One region of the Priestia sp. USM5 genome, then DNA from elsewhere that is predicted to be linked to it. Evidence: predicted binding sites of a transcription regulator. Region 1 holds the regulator's gene; the other holds the start of a gene.

Region 1 (8,168 bases):
ATTAAAGAAGGGTATCATCATATTCTTCATCCGACGAAATCTTCAGGCTTTATTTTAAATATTGCAGTACTTGGCATCTCGGTATTACTTGAGATGTTTGTCCTCTTTAAGGCAATGAAAGAAATTTTGCACGATGTCGGAATGAATACTGCAGAGGTCAATGTTTTTACGCAAAGCTTTGTTCATCTAAAGAAAGCAAAGCCAGCAACTAAGCTTGTTTTTATGGAAGATCTGGTAGCTACTGGAGGAGGCGTATTGGCTTTAATCGCCGTTTTTATTTCGCGGTTTACGCCTTTTCATCAAGCTGAAGGAATTGCTTCTATGCTAATTGGTCTTATGATGTTTTTTGTAGTAGGACGAGTATTTTTAGATAACGCTGCCGGAGCGCTTGGTGAAGCAGATAAAGAAATGGAAATGAAAATTGGCGCCATTGTTATGCAAGATGTACAAGTGCGTGATATTCAAACGTTAATGGTGATGAAAGAAGGAGAAGAGCTTCACGTTGAATTAAAAGTAGAAATTGATCCTTCTTTAACAGTAGCAGAAGCGGATGATATTAAAGATCGTCTCGAAAATCGTATTTTACAGGAAAAAGGAATAACGGATGTCATTATTGAATTTGATGAAGATGATGGAATTCCTGACTGGGTGACAAGCGATTTACAGCTTCAAAAAGAATAAAAAACAAGGAAGAAAACAGTTGTTTTCTTCCTTGTTTTTTTAGCTATATACTTTTTCACGCACGTTTTGAGAATCTGTTGAAGCCGCAGAAAAGTTAATAGTTTCACGTACAACGTAAATAGGTCTATTTTTACTTTCATCGTAAATTCTTGCGATGTATTGTCCCACTAGACCTAAACCAAGTAGCTGAATACCGCTAAAGAAAGTGATAGCTACCATAATCGAAGTCCAGCCAGGCTGAATATTTTCACCTATCAGCCAAACAACAATCGAATAACTTAAAACGAGAAGTGATACAAAAACTGATAACAAGCCAATAACCATTACTAAACGTAAAGGTTTCGTTGAAAACCCAATAATTCCATCTGAAGCAAACTTGATCATCTTTTTTAAAGGATATTTTGTTTCACCAGCAAAACGCTCATCGCGCTCATATTCTACATATGTTTGCCTGAAGCCGACCCAAGACATCATTCCTCTTACGAAACGATTGCGTTCAGTCATTTTTTTGAATACGTCCGCAACTTTTCGGTCGATAATACGAAAATCTCCCGTGTCTTTTGGGATTTCAATATCGGACATATAATTTAAAAAGCGATAAAAATACTTAGCCGTTGTCAATTTAAAAAAGGTCTCTCCGCTTCGCTTCTTGCGCTTTGCGTATACAATTTCATAGCCTTGCTGCCATTTAGCAATTAATTCAGGAATCATTTCAGGCGGATCCTGTAAGTCAGCATCAATAATTACGATAGCATCACCTTGAGCATAGTCAATACCTGCTGTGACGGCAGTTTGGTGCCCGAAATTACGGGCAAAATCAATAATTTTTACGTTAGAATCCATAGCTGCTACGTCCTTTAAGATTTCAATTGTTCGGTCTGTACTGCCGTCATTGACGAAAATGAATTCATAGTTAATGTGATTTTCATGCATGACGGAAAGCAAGCGATTATAGCATTCATTAGCTACTTCTTCTTCAAAATACATAGGTACCACGATTGAAATTAGTTCTTTCATGCTTTACCTCCTATCGAGTGATTGTTTGTGTGCTTAAACGTCCATATTTTATTAAGAAAAAAATTAAAAAACATTCCTATACAAGTAGACAACAGTTGTCCAATTATCGGATTAGCAGGTGTATAGTGTACAAGAAGGAATAAGCAAGATGTATTAATTGCTAAAGTAATAAGGTTTACGATGAAAAATTGAGCTAACATCCATTTATGTACAGTTGCTTGAAACACCCACGATTTGTTCCAATAGTAGCTGTTTATGACGCCAATGAAATAGGATAGTACGTTAGCCAATATATAATTCATATCAAAATGAATCAGTGCTAAGTAACTGATAATAGTGAGCAGGGTATTCATTATACCTACAAATCCGAATTTCAGGAATTTTATCACGGTTGCATAATCCCTTCCATTTAATTTATCTCTTCACATTTTGCCTGGGTCTTATTTTTAGTAAACCGTACTAGTAAATAAGATAGAATCACTGAAATACCAAACCCTTCGAGCAGCATAAAGCTTGGGAAAATAAAGAATCGATAGCGAGTTTGAATTTCAATAAGCAAGTGAATAAGAACGTATCCTATGATTAGTAACAAAAACAGTGTATACGGATATTTATCCTGCTTCTTCAGGAATAAACATATAAGTCCAATAATGGAAATAATAGTAGTTGAAACGTAAATGATTCTTTCATAACTTTGAGCAGCACTAATTAATTTCTCTTTATTAAAAGGTACATCTTCTTGAGGAGTTAATGAAATACTCCAAAATGTAGATGCATCCGTTCCTCCCCACATATTCAGGAATTTAATGTGAAAGAGATCTAAAAGTTGCTCTTTATCTGCTACTCGCTCTTTAATTACTTCTTTTTCTGCTTCAGCTCGTTTTTCTCCAATTGGCATACCCATAAAACGACTAGCATCCTCTGAAGAATAAGAACCGCTTGTTTCATAATTAAAGCCAATAACGAATTTCCATAAAGGATCTCTGTTACTTAAAGGATATTTAGAAATACCGCTCGCTACAAAAGAGTAGTTGATCAGCGCATTTGCAATAAAAAAAGTAGCCAGTACGCCTACGAGGTTTTTTCCTATTTTCTTTCGACGAGTTTTTAACTCAGCAGCATCCTTCGCTTTAATGTAAGGTTGAAGAATTTGCAAGATGAAATAAATGAAAACAGCAACGATAATAATGGGTCCCAGAGGGCGCATTAAATTTCCTAACGACAATAGAAGACCAATATAAAGCCAGCTAAACTTGTTATGAGCAAATCTTTTTATAATAAGGTAAAAAGCTGCATAAAATAAAAAAGTAGCTAAATGCTGATTGGTTAACACTGAGCTGTAGAGAATGTTCGGAATGTAGAACGCATATAGGAAAGCTGCCATTCTCCCAGCAAGTTCGTTAAATACTTTAGCGCCAATTAGATAAATAAAAATAACGGTTCCAGTAGAATAAAAAATATTTAACAATTTTAATGTAAAAATGCTATCTCCAAAACAGCGAATAACAATAGATTCATAGAATGAAAAGCCTAGCTGATATACCCATGTAGTGAAATAAACGCTTTGGTTAAATTCATAATTTCCTTTTGCGATATTACGTGCGGCATCTAACATGACAAGAAAGTCAGATTTTACAGGTGTTTGAACAGAAAGCATCCATGCTAATCGAACACCTAAGGTCAAAACAATCAGTGAAATAAAAAAAACAGTTTTGTTCATGTATCTACTTGCAATAGCTATTAGAAAAATGACAAGGAAAGTGATACATATTCCTTCAATAATAAATGAATTACTTAAAGCCAAGCCTTTTAAGTCCAATGAATTTGTCATCGCACTATAACTGCCCCATAGAGACCATGTAAGAATCATGACACATAAAAGAATCAGGCTTTTGGATAAAAATGAGTTAAGCATATTACCTCCTGCAAATTATTTCAAAGATAAGGTACAAAATTCCTACCCTATGATACCATATTTTATTATTTTGTATATATTTTTCTTATAGAGTATAATGTTAGATTGTTCTGAAATTACAACAGCGGCACAACGTGTAATAAAAGGTTCAGTGGAGTAGGCAGTGATTTAGTAATAGATAAAAGAGGTTGGGAAAAAAGGATTTTAGTCGAAGCGAAAAACGAACCATTAATCATCATGTTTGTTTGATTAGTGGTTCGTTTTTTATGGTGCACGTAGGTTTCATTTGTTTAGTTCTTTCCAGCAGTTGATTGGAGGGCAAGACGAAGACTCCTGCGGGAAAAGCGGAAGGGGTGAGACCCCGCAGGAGCGCAAGCGACGAGGAGGCTCACCGGCCGCCCGCGGAAAGCGAAGTCTTGCACGGAAATCAACTGCGATGTCACAAGCAATCCCTGCTAGCTTATTTATTTCATTTGTTTCCCTTTAGACTTGCTTGGTTTAGTTATGTCTCAATCTCTTCTTTTTTATAATGTATTTTCTGATGCGAACAGCTTTTATGTTTTAAATCGATCTTTTAATAAATTCCATAGGGAACTCACTCCGAGACTAATGCTGATCAGAATTCCTGATAAAGCTACTATTAAAGCGATATATTCAAAGATAGAAAACTGCTTCATACTATCCCAATTGATGTTTCCCTTTAGCTTGCTAATAACTAAATTCATTCCGTAAATACCGGAAAGAACGGTATAAATCGTTAAAATTAATAATAAGTAATTGTGACGCTTGGCCGCGATTTTCTCTTGATTTTGATACAAAGTACCAAGGGTTTCTTTGACTTCTTGATAAAGAGAATTGATGTGGAAGATTTTTTTAAAGAGCTCAGAAAACTCTTGACCTTCCGTGCGAGAGCTAATTTCTAAAAATAAATATTTACCTGAAAATACAGTAATAGAGCGAATTAGTCGCTCGATGCCCTCTGAATTTTTATGAAACGTGAGCTGAGAATACTCATAGGATAGTTTTAGCAACACGATTTTATAGAAAAAATGCAAAAATAAATTATAGTAATGTTGGCCAAATAGATGATTCATCAAAAGCTGATCCGTTTTAGAGTCTGTCGATTTAGAAATACACGAAAACACATGGTCTGTTATAACGTAATAGGTTTCAGGAGCCCATCTGGAATACACGTGTTTGGTATTATACGTTTTAATATACTCATGGTTGTGTGCAGAGATAAACGGTTTCCCGTCAGGCGTATAGCTATTTAGCTGCCCAGTACGAAATAAAGTTGTGGAGTTAATCTCTTGCTCTTGATTTACCGTTACATAACTTAATACAAACATCCGTTCATCGATAAAATAAGGAAGACTCCCGACGTGCTGTTCACGCGTCGCTTCTTTTTTGATGTGTTCGTTCAAAAATGGCGCGAGCTGTGAAAAAATATAATCCTGTACTTTGCTATAGCGATGATGTTCATAGGTAATGGTGGATCCATGCTCTTCAGCAAGCTTCGGTTCTAATACACGAAAATGATTCATGAATTCTAAAATGTCATCATAGGTGTAATGATTATGACTCATCTCAGTGCGAATGGTCATGACCCCAATTTCAAAAGGACATAAAAAAACATCCACAGACAGCACGTTGCTAGACACGGTGGTGGAGGAAGTTTGTAGCGTAACGGTATGGTCTATTTTTTTTGAAAATCGAAGCAAGCCTTCTTTTTCGCACGAATCAGGAAATAGAATACATTCAATGTAAGGAAGAAAATATTGATCCAAGCTATCATGAGATACGTAATACTGTTCTCCGTAGTATTCTTTTTCTACATGTTTGTTTTGAATGGAAAAAAACTCAAACATATTTGCTTCTAGTGCATGAACAAGCTGCTCTTTATTTTTTCGATCAAAGGAAAAAGGAAAAAGAAACATGTTCATTGCTTTGGTAGGCATAATAGTTTGAAATGGTTCTGTTTTCCTTGGTGTATTGGTCATAAACTACATCCTTCTTATAGTCGGTTGTATTTTTTTTGAGAGTCGAAAAAATGCAGACAGAAAGTAAAAGGTAAAACAGGCTTTATAAAAACCGCTCTACCTGCCTGTAATGATTCGACGTATCATTTATAATATGCCAATTTTTTTAGAAAACAAACGTAAAAAACCAACTAACATCATGATTAGTTGGTTTTACATACAGTGTGTGATTAGTGAATCGTGCGATATACACCAGTGACTTTTCCTAAAATCGTTACGTGGCGAAGAATAATAGGCGCCATCGTTGAATTTTCAGGCTGTAAACGAACGAAATTTTCTTCTTTAAAGAAACGTTTTACCGTTGCTTCGTTGTCCTCGGTCATAGCGACCACAATATCTCCGTTATTAGCAGTTTGCTGCTGACGTACGATTACCATATCGCCATCTAGAATACCTGCTTCAATCATACTTTCTCCCATAATTTCAAGCATAAATACATGATCATCTGGAGAAACGAATTTATCTGGAAGAGGGAAATATTCTTCCACATTTTCAACGGCTGTTATAGGAAGACCCGCTGTTACTTTACCGATAACAGGAACATTAATGACATTGCTTTTAGGGATGTTTACTTCGTCTAGTTGAAGAACTTCGATTGCTCTTGGTTTTGTTGGATCTCTGCGAATTAACCCTTTACTTTCTAAACGAGCTAAATGCCCGTGTACAGTGGAGCTAGAGGCTAATCCCACCGCTTCCCCAATCTCACGAACAGAAGGCGGATAACCTTTTAATTTTACTTCGTGCTTAATAAAATCTAGTATGTCTTGTTGACGTTTTGATAGCTTCATATTTTTCACCTCGATTTTAGCTATTCTTTAGGTGAATTATACCACGTGATGTGTCAATATACAAACATAAGTTCGAAGAATTCCATTGACAGAAACAAATGTTCTCAATAAAATAAGAACATATATTCTGATAGGGGGATCATAATATGCACCAATTCTTACATTCTATGAAACATTACGCTATTTTTTTTGCAGTTATCGCTGCACTTACATATGTATTGACGCTGGTTTTAGGAGCGGATAAAGTAGATTTAGACAAATATTCAACGGTTACTATTACAAAAGGAGATACGCTTTGGGACTTGTCCAACAAGTATCATAATCACCATCATTTGACCACCAATGAATTTGTCAAATGGGTTGAAGACGTCAATGATCTAAACTCAGACACTGCCCAGTCTTTATCTCCTGGAGATAAATTATATATTCCTGTTTTAAAAAAAGAGTTACATAATCAAGTGGCAATTGAACAGTAGTGTGTAACGGCCGTTCCTGAATATTGTTAGAAGCCGAAAAGGTCGTGATAAAAGTGGACGCCATTATTTATTGCCGTGTAAGTACGGATAAAAAAACCCAAGAAACATCTTTACAGCGCCAGCAAGAAGAATTAAAAAAGCTTGCTGATCTTCACCATCTAAACGTAAAAAAAGTCGTAATGGAAAAAGCAAGCGGATATGACGTAGACAGAGAGGGTATATTGGATGTTCTTCATACAATGAAAGAAGAAAAAATATCTGTGCTGCTCATTCAAGACGAAACGCGATTAGGCAGAGGAAATGCCCGAATTGCGCTTCTTCATGCTTTTCATAAAGAAAATGCTACGATCTATACGATTAGTCATCAAGGTCAGCTTCAGCTTTCAGAATCTGATTCGATGGTGTTAGATATTATTAGCTTAGTGGAAGAGCATCAGCGGAAATTACATAACGCTAAAATTAAAAGAGGAATGAAAAGAGCCGTAGAAAACGGTTATCGTCCGCAGCAAAATTTAAAAAATCAAGGAGTTAACTCAGGAAGAGAAAAAAAAGAAGCGCCGATTGAAGAAATTGTCCGCCTTCGTCATAACGGCTTAACCTTTGCTGAAATTTCAGTTACGCTAAAAGGTTTTGGTTATAATATTTCAAAAGCAACGGTACATCGTCGCTATCAAGAGTATCAAGAGAGTGCTCAATCTCTTGATAAAACGAAAGAGATTTAGTAAGATGACTACATGTTGCCGGAACGGTTCGGTAATTTTAATTATTGATTATAAGGAGATAGGTTTTATATGCTATCAAAAGATAAACTTGCTCGTATTAATGCTCTTTCAAAAAAGGCAAAGGCTGAAGGTCTGACAGAATCTGAAGCGAAAGAACAGCAAGAGCTACGTCAGGAATATTTAAAAGTTTTCCGACAATCTATGACAAACCACCTTCATACGATTAAAGTTGTGGACGAGGAAGGTAAAGATGTTACGCCTAAGAAGTTAAAAGAGAGCAAAAAGAAGCGTCTTCACTAAGACGTTCTAGTAAAACTAGAGGGAGAGTTCCCTCTAGTTTTTTGTATATTTTTAATAAGGCACACAAAAACTGTAAAAGTGGAAATTTTTTTGGTTCAAGTATTGTACAAATAAGCAAATCATTAGTATGATAACATATGTACATAGTTTTGAAAGGAATGAAGAGTATGACACAACGTATTGAAGATCTTTCGATTGCAACAATTCGTACTTTATCAATCGATGCGATT
Region 2 (8,168 bases), 2.1 Mb from region 1:
ACTTAGGTCTTGGCTTAAGGAAGGAAGACAACATCAATGTGAAAAGCGCCGTACTTCATATGATTGGGGACGCAATGGCTTCGGCAGGAGTTATTATCGGAGGACTTATTATCCTATTCACTGGCTGGAATATCGTAGATCCAATCCTAAGTGTTCTTATTGCATTCTTAATTGCTTTGGGCGCATGGAAAATTGTAAAGCAGACAATAGGAATTTTAATGGAAGGTACACCGAAAGGAATCTCTTTAGAAAAAGTAATGGAAACAATTCATGCAGTTAAAGGTGTACTAAATGTCCACGATTTACATGTTTGGAGTATAACTAGTGGGAAAAATGCATTATCCTGTCATGTGGTGTTAAATAATCAAATAAGTTTCCTGGAAAGTCAGGTCATATTAAGAGAAATTGAATCCAAACTTCAACATCAAGAAATTGAGCATGCAACTATCCAGTTAGAAAACGAAGAGCACCCTCATGATGAGTCAGCTATTTGCTCTACCACCAAACGTGAAGGTCATCACTAATACAACTTGGTGTTTTTATATGTGTAAACCCTGAAGAATATTGCTGTCGATAATAAACTAAATGTATAGGTCAACAGACAAAAAAATCATGACTCACTTTTACGAATTATTATTTCCCAGCTCTTTCTTACATTATGAATGAGTTTTTGTGTTTTTAAAAAGATATATTTTCACGAACAAAATATTCAAATCTATTGCAGAGTGTTAAAGAAATTATTATCGTTAATAAAATAAAAAGCCATCTAGTATTTGAAGTAAAGGTGGCTTTTTACTATAATATGCACGTCCAGACATACATACTATATCTTTTCATACAATCACATGTAAAAAAGACTATAAGAATTTAAAGAAAGTATTAATAATAAAAATCACACTTAAAAGTGCAATAAAAACAATCAATTCAATTGTTTCCTCACTATCTTTTATTTTATACTTTAAATCTCTATCTTTAAGCTGTATGTTTTTCTTATATCCTAATTCCATATGATTAATTCCTTCCCTTTATGTATTCGTTTTAATTGGCATGTTTACTATTTGGCTTGTTTCCACATGTAAGTTAGCACCCTCTATACTGTGTTCTTATGCTAATGTATTCTCTACTTTAGCTGTTATATCATGAGCAGCGTCTACTCCCAAGATGGAATTTGCGAGAATGGAGATATCTACTACAGGACTCCATAATGTTTCCTCTCTTTTATCCTAACAAAGCAAGTTCAAGTGGGTCTATAGCAACCTTTTTGAAGGATTCTATAAAAATAAACCCCTATCAAGAAAGTTTCGTTAAGTAAAAAAAGTAACAATCTTAGATTTATCTGTTACATGTTTAATTGAATTTATTCAATATTTCATGGGACGTAGCTTAGATATAGACGATGTTCTACTTAATATGTTTGGAACAGTTATAAGTTATGTGGTTCTTTTAATAAATAAGCAAGCCAGTAAAATAAAAAAGGGCGACTATATAGATAGATGCCCTTTTTGTTCCAATAAGCTGGTTGATGGTAACTAAGTATATAATTTATAAAACAGAACAACCTCCTGTACAGGAGGTTGTTCTGTTGGGAATACGTTATTAGTCTGGCCAGATTTGTAGATTCATATACATATAACTTTAAAAATAAACATTGTGATGACTCTGTTTTTAAAAAGCAACCTTACTTAAGTTTTTTTAGTTAAGTAATTGATAAAGTATTTTATTTATTATTTATTTTTTACTATTTACACTTAGTGACGACAAAATAGTTCTTTTTCTACAAATTTTCCCAACTTGATATTACTAAATACCACTGAATTTAACGCTCATTCCGTTATCTAGATGAAATAAGAAGATACCTTTTCCTCAGAGTCCATTAGAAGAAATATTTTTTTTCATTAAAACCCTCCAACTTATATTTATGGATTTATTTCTCTGAAAAGACAACAACAATAATTTAGTGGATAGCGTAACAACGATGGTTGGTTAAATTTTTGTGATTCTAGCTGTGAACGTCTTCAGCAACACGTTCACCAATATCCAGCACACGCGAGATGTTTTGCACAATTTCAGGAAGCCCAATCACGGCCTCTTGGAACATCCAAATATAAGCTAGGACTGCAAATATGCTCTTCGTGAAATGATTTCTTAATTTATTATTTGAAAGGTTCTTTTTCAGGTAATCCCAATATGTCCGTATTTTTAGGTGTATGCCCTAATAGACGTAACATAACTACAATTTGTCCTTTATGATGTGATTCGTGAGTAATTGAATGGGTAAGCAATTGACGAGGTGTCTTTCTTACAAAACCACTGTTTGCTCTCCAAGCAAGTTCTTTTTCGATAGACTCATCAAATTTATCTGTGAATTGCTCCAATACTTTTTCTACATATCTATCAGCCTGTTGAAAATAATGCTGAATATCGTCTATTTTCATAGTATTAATTACTTCTTTTGTGAATAGTGGTGATGATGTTTCTGAAAGCACAAAAGAACCTAACCAAGCATGGTAGCAACCTGCCACATGAACTAGAGAATCTCTAATATTTTGAAAACCAAATGCAAACTCTTTCGTCAAGTCACCTTCACTCAATTCTCTACACTGCTCTAATAAAGTTTGTCGTGCTTGTTTTACCCATTCATATTCTAGCTTTTCCATAACAATCCCACCTCTCAGACATATAATGAAAAATTATTCTTTACTATACACTCTTTAGAATTATTATTACACCCATTTTTTCATTAATTAGTTAAGTAAATGATAAAGTACTTCGTGTATTAATGACAAATAGATCATTTTTCTACAAAGAATATAAAGTATACAACAAATATGGCCTAGTGACAGGATAGGAATGTTTTGTTTGAAAGGAATTTGTAACTTTTAAATAGAATGATTATGAAAATGGACAGATAATAAAATTTTACACATAAGGAGATAAAACTATGGAAAAAAACAACCTACTAAGAATGGACAATGTCAGCATCGTTGTAGAATCCCTTGATGACGCAATTTCTTTCTTTAAGGAGATTGGCTTGAGTCTCGAAGGGCGGGCCACCGTCGAAGGTCAATGGGGTGGCCGCGTAACGGGATTGGGTTCTCAGCGTGTAGAGATTGCGATGATGGTTACCCCGGATGGTCACAGTCGGATTGAACTTTCGCGATTTCTCAGCCCACCTACTATATCAGATCACCGGAATGCTCCTGTAAACGCTCTCGGCTATCTACGCGTCATGTTCACTGTTGAAGACATTGACGAAATGGTGTCCAGACTTACTAGATATGGCGCTCAGCTCGTTGGCGAAGTGGTTCAGTACGAGGACTCGTATCGTCTCTGCTACATTCGTGGAGTAGAAGGACTTTTAATCGGTTTGGCAGAGCAACTCAGTAACAAATAAGTAAGTGACGTTTTATAAAAGTCTTTACTGAAATGTACGTTTAACCTATCTGAATCTTCAATAGATCGAGATTATTTTCAGGTTTTTTCAAACCTTTATTTTACTTTTTTGCCCCCCTATATATACTTAATTATGGAATTTTTGTTTTAATATTCATAAAAAGGGTGTTTGTTCTAAGAATCAACTAAAATAGGAGGAGATCAAATGAGAAGAGCGAAACAAGCTGTTGTAGCTTCTGCTGTAGGTTTAGCTATGTTAGCGACGCCATTAGCTCTACCGAATTTAGGAGGTTCTGCTGACTCCGCAGAAGCTGCAGAAGTTGGAGGAGACGTAGCGATTGATCCAGTAGCCATAGGACAAGCGATTGCAGATGCGGCTAAAACTGCCGACAATCGAAGTGGTTTTGTTAAGGGAGCGATGGAAAAAGCTTTCTTTGAATCGGGTCAGCAGTATAATGTGATAGTAATGAATTTAAGTCAAGGTTATAATTCCGACCAGTTACAAGGTGTACAATATTTTGATACCGTAGATTATGATGGTATCACGTTCGGGGTCTGGATATTTGAAGAAGGAACGTTTATTAATGAAGGTGATGGAGGTTATGATAACTGGGCCTTTAGAGGTTGGTTTGAACGCACGGGGGACGATGAGAAAACGGTCAACTTCCATAGACCTTGATCTAATTAAACAGAACCCTATTTAATTAAATAGGGTTCTGTTTGTTTGCTATAAGAATTTTTCTGTTTAAAGAGATTGCAATAAAAAGTCTAGTATAGCGCTTTAGACAACAGTATCTCAATTAGAAATCTTGTTCCTTCCACAGTAGCCCAATTTTTTGTTTTCTCTGCAAAACCTTTTTCTAGATAACGTTCCGTTATTTTACGATCACTGTGGCCAAGCTCCTTTTGAATTAAGACAATATCAGCTCCCTGCTGGCTACTATAAATCGCATAAAATGACCAAAATAATGAAGTGAAATCAGTGAAATGGATGGGCTTGAAGCTGCCGGGAAAGGCATTTTAAGCTTTTATTAGCTTTCGTTTTCACTATCGCTATCGTTATCAATATCATTATCGTTGTCAGTATTACCATATTTAAAATCAATAATGTTTTTTCTAATTTCTTCTCTGATTTCAGGGTTTTCTTTTAAGAAAACCTTAGCGTTTTCTCGTCCCTGCCCTAAACGTTCCCCATTATAAGAAAACCAAGATCCAGACTTTTGAACAATATCTACTTCAGAACCAATATCTAAGATTTCTCCTTCTCTTGAGATACCTTCTCCATACATAATATCTACTTCAGCAATGCGGAAAGGAGGTGCCATCTTATTTTTGACTACTTTAATTCTTGTTTTGTTACCAACTATGTCATTTCCCAGTTTAAGTTGTTCAGCGCGGCGAACCTCAAGGCGAACGGAAGAATAGAATTTTAGCGCTCTTCCGCCTGGCGTTGTTTCAGGATTTCCAAACATAACGCCTACCTTCTCCCGGATTTGGTTGATGAAGATAGCAATGGTTTTAGACTTATTAATTGCTCCAGATAGTTTACGAAGGGCTTGAGACATCAAACGAGCTTGTAGACCTACGTGAGAATCTCCCATTTCTCCCTCAATTTCTTTTTGAGGAACTAATGCTGCTACTGAGTCAACAACAATAATATCTACAGCACCACTTCTAACTAATGCTTCAGCAATTTCAAGTGCCTGCTCACCAGTATCTGGTTGAGATAACAGTAACTCATCAATATCTACACCTAGTTTTCTTGCGTAAACTGGATCAAGTGCGTGTTCAGCATCAATAAAGGCAGCTCGACCTCCATTTTTTTGTACTTCTGCAATCGCATGTAAGGAAACTGTTGTTTTACCTGAGCTTTCGGGTCCGTACACTTCCATGATTCTTCCTTTTGGATAACCATTAATCCCAAGAGCGATATCTAAAGCTAATGAACCTGAGCTAGATGCCTCAACTTTTGTATGTGTGCCTTCCCCCATCTTAATAATTGATCCTGTACCGAATTGTTTTTCAATTTGTTTTAGAGCCATATCTAGTGCTGCTTGTTTATCATTCATAATTTAAAACCTCCGATTGTTAGTACGTTTACAGTAAACGACAATGTATGTGGATAAATAATAAGGATTGGCTCAAATGTTTTTGCTCCGTGCGAGAAAATTTTGTGTTTAACTGTCTTGGTTTATTCTGTTGTTCCTTTATTTATCTCTAAACCCTTAATATCGAACAAATGTTCCTGTTGTGTAATCATACAATAAACGCATCTAGTTGTAAAGGAGAAAGTTTTGTACAAACCAGCCAAAGAAATATCTTTTTTGTAAAAAGTAGGTTTATACCTTTAATACTTACAGTTATTGAAACTTCAATCTATAAAATAACCCTTATTATACGAACAAAGAATAATTCATTCTCTTATATACATTATGTTATGTACTTGGACTATCGAATAAGAAAAGGGATAAATTATAATAGATTTATTAGAGAAAATTTCCACCTAATAAATTCAAATGAAATTCGTCGTTAAAAATATGATACATTAAATACGAGACAAGATATGAAAGGAGTTTTTTTAATGAGTAACCATGAAGCACAAAATGAATTGCCACCAAAAACATGTACAATCGATCGACTTGTAACAATGCCGGATGATGTAAATAAAGTAATCAAAGGCAGCAAAACAGCAACTCGCCGAAATGGAAGATATGCTGATGTAGGAGAGATAATGGTTTTAGAAGATCAAAAATTTGTAGTGGAACGAGTTTATTCTCAATCACTAGGTGAATTAACCGATGAAAATGCTCGCCAGGAAGGCTATGCTACAGTAGAGGAATATAAACAATCTATTTTGTCTTATCATCCTGGGATGCCTTGGCTTCCGCAAATGAGGGTATGGGTGCATGAGTTCAGATTAGTTAACGATTGATAGGTAAAAGAAATGGATTTGTTGTACCGTATATTAGTATATATTCATGTTTCTAGTGTCATTTTATCGATTGGTCCTTTCTTTATTCTCTTGCCAATTGTTAAAAAATTACATAGTTCAAGAGAACAAGAAATGAATGCCTATTTGATCACATTTCAATCTGTTGTTAGGCTCGCAAAACATACGGGCCATGTTCTTGTTATCACAGGGATACTCCTCGTTATGTGTGGCCCATGGACGTGGACTACGCCGTGGATTATAATGACACTGATTTTCCTTTTTTGCTCCTTGTTCTTTCTGGCCCGTGCTTTTTCACCAACACTTCGAAAGTACAAGGAGGAAGGACAAAATGAAAAAGAACTGGCAACTAAACTAGAGCGATCTATTTGGATTTATATCATTCTATTAATGACTATGCTTTGGTTTATGGTCGGTAAGCCAACTTTTTGGTGACACCCATCCATTTGTCATCACTAAGAGTAAATAGTTAAACTGATTATTTTCATCAAATACTTTACGTTTTACTTAACATAACTCGTATTTTCGGTATGAAAAAAGATTTTTGCTTGTATATCAGATGCACATTTGGATTAAAAATTAAAAACCCCTATTAACCATATGTTAAAGGGGTTCTTACTTATTGTTTAAACTCCAAGTATGAAGTTCTTATAGAAGAATACACTAAATATCAATATGTTTCAAGTCAACCCGAGTAATTATCTACTTGTTGCTACTATTAATAGGTTGATCTATATGTTGGGTCTCAAATAGAGAGGTCTTAATGCCGATTAAAGACGCTACAATCGTTAGGATGCCTGCTGAAATAAAAATTAAAGAGACGCTAATATATTCAGCTGCAACACCTGCTAACATTCCACTAATCGGTAAAGCCAAAAAAGCTAACATACGAGTTGAACTAATTACTCTTCCCAATAAGGCTGATGGCACAATCTCTTGCCTAAGGGTAAACCAATTAATTGCTAATAATGTTACCGAACCGACAATTACAATTCTACAGACTATTAACAAAATAACTGCAGTGTTTGAAAAAGTAAGGATAGTTTGCCCTAAACCTATTATTACACCACAATAGATAATTATATTTCCCCGTGGTAATTTATTTAGTTTATTTGCAGCATAAATTGCTACAAATGACCCTAAGGTTTGTAGGGAAAATATTAAACCAATATACTGTGCCGATAAATGTAAATTATCTTTTAGATGAAACATAAATAAAGCTTCCATAGCACCATAACCCACATTGATTAAGAATATGAGAATAGTCCCTATCAAAACCTTTTTAGTATTTATAACGTATTTAACTCCTTCAGCTATTGAATTCATTATAGAACTATTAACTGGATTCTGGCTTTTATATTTCTTAGTTATTAAGCCAATGAATATTCCAGAAAGAAAATACGTAAAAAAATTAAAATATAATAAGTTATGAGTTCCAACCAAAGCAATTAAAATGCCTGCTATTGAAGGGCCTGCAAAGGTTGTAATTGTCTCTGATAACTTGAATAAAGAGTTACCCTGTATTAAATTTTCACCTTCTAAAATTTCTGGTATGACTGATTCAAAACTTGGATGATAAAATGCACTCACAGCTGATATTAAAAAAGCTACCACATATACAATCCATATATCTAACACGTTTATTGAAGCTGCAAGAGGTATGATAATAATTAAAATGGCTGATAAAATATCACCTATTAATAAAATGTATTTCTTACTTATACGATCAGCTAAGGCTCCGCCTAACAAACTAAACAATACTTGAGGCGTAATTTCTAAAACAAATGTTAATGCCATTAAACTTGGTGATTTAGTCAAATCATAT

Evidence for each region. Region 1 encodes LexA, which represses DNA repair genes until DNA is damaged. Its sites were predicted from a motif close to CGAACATATGTTCG; they were not measured.
Region 2: a site for LexA is predicted at 5,626-5,639, ahead of recA (recombinase RecA). Genes of this name have one in related genera too.

The regions. Positions count from the first base shown of each region.
Region 1 covers NZ_JBSGKN010000001.1:808,272-816,439, forward strand. Annotated here, with positions in the region: gene ACWATA_RS04135 (cation diffusion facilitator family transporter) at 1-681, shown strand, start outside; gene ACWATA_RS04140 (glycosyltransferase family 2 protein) at 721-1,698, opposite strand; gene ACWATA_RS04145 (GtrA family protein) at 1,695-2,087, opposite strand; gene ACWATA_RS04150 (ArnT family glycosyltransferase) at 2,108-3,613, opposite strand; gene ACWATA_RS04155 (hypothetical protein) at 3,900-4,100, shown strand; gene ACWATA_RS04160 (magnesium transporter CorA family protein) at 4,168-5,613, opposite strand; gene lexA (transcriptional repressor LexA) at 5,823-6,440, opposite strand; gene yneA (cell division suppressor protein YneA) at 6,587-6,916, shown strand; gene ACWATA_RS04175 (YneB family resolvase-like protein) at 6,970-7,638, shown strand; gene ACWATA_RS04180 (DUF896 domain-containing protein) at 7,708-7,938, shown strand; gene tkt (transketolase) at 8,106-8,168, shown strand, end outside.
Region 2 covers NZ_JBSGKN010000001.1:2,886,000-2,894,167, forward strand. Annotated here, with positions in the region: gene ACWATA_RS15515 (cation diffusion facilitator family transporter) at 1-524, shown strand, start outside; gene ACWATA_RS15520 (hypothetical protein) at 858-1,007, opposite strand; gene ACWATA_RS15525 (VanZ family protein) at 1,324-1,533, shown strand; gene ACWATA_RS15530 (DinB family protein) at 2,154-2,657, opposite strand; gene ACWATA_RS15535 (VOC family protein) at 2,942-3,394, shown strand; gene ACWATA_RS15540 (stress protein) at 3,599-4,072, shown strand; gene recA (recombinase RecA) at 4,425-5,462, opposite strand; gene ACWATA_RS15550 (ASCH domain-containing protein) at 5,975-6,325, shown strand; gene ACWATA_RS15555 (hypothetical protein) at 6,338-6,778, shown strand; gene ACWATA_RS15560 (MFS transporter) at 7,046-8,168, opposite strand, start outside.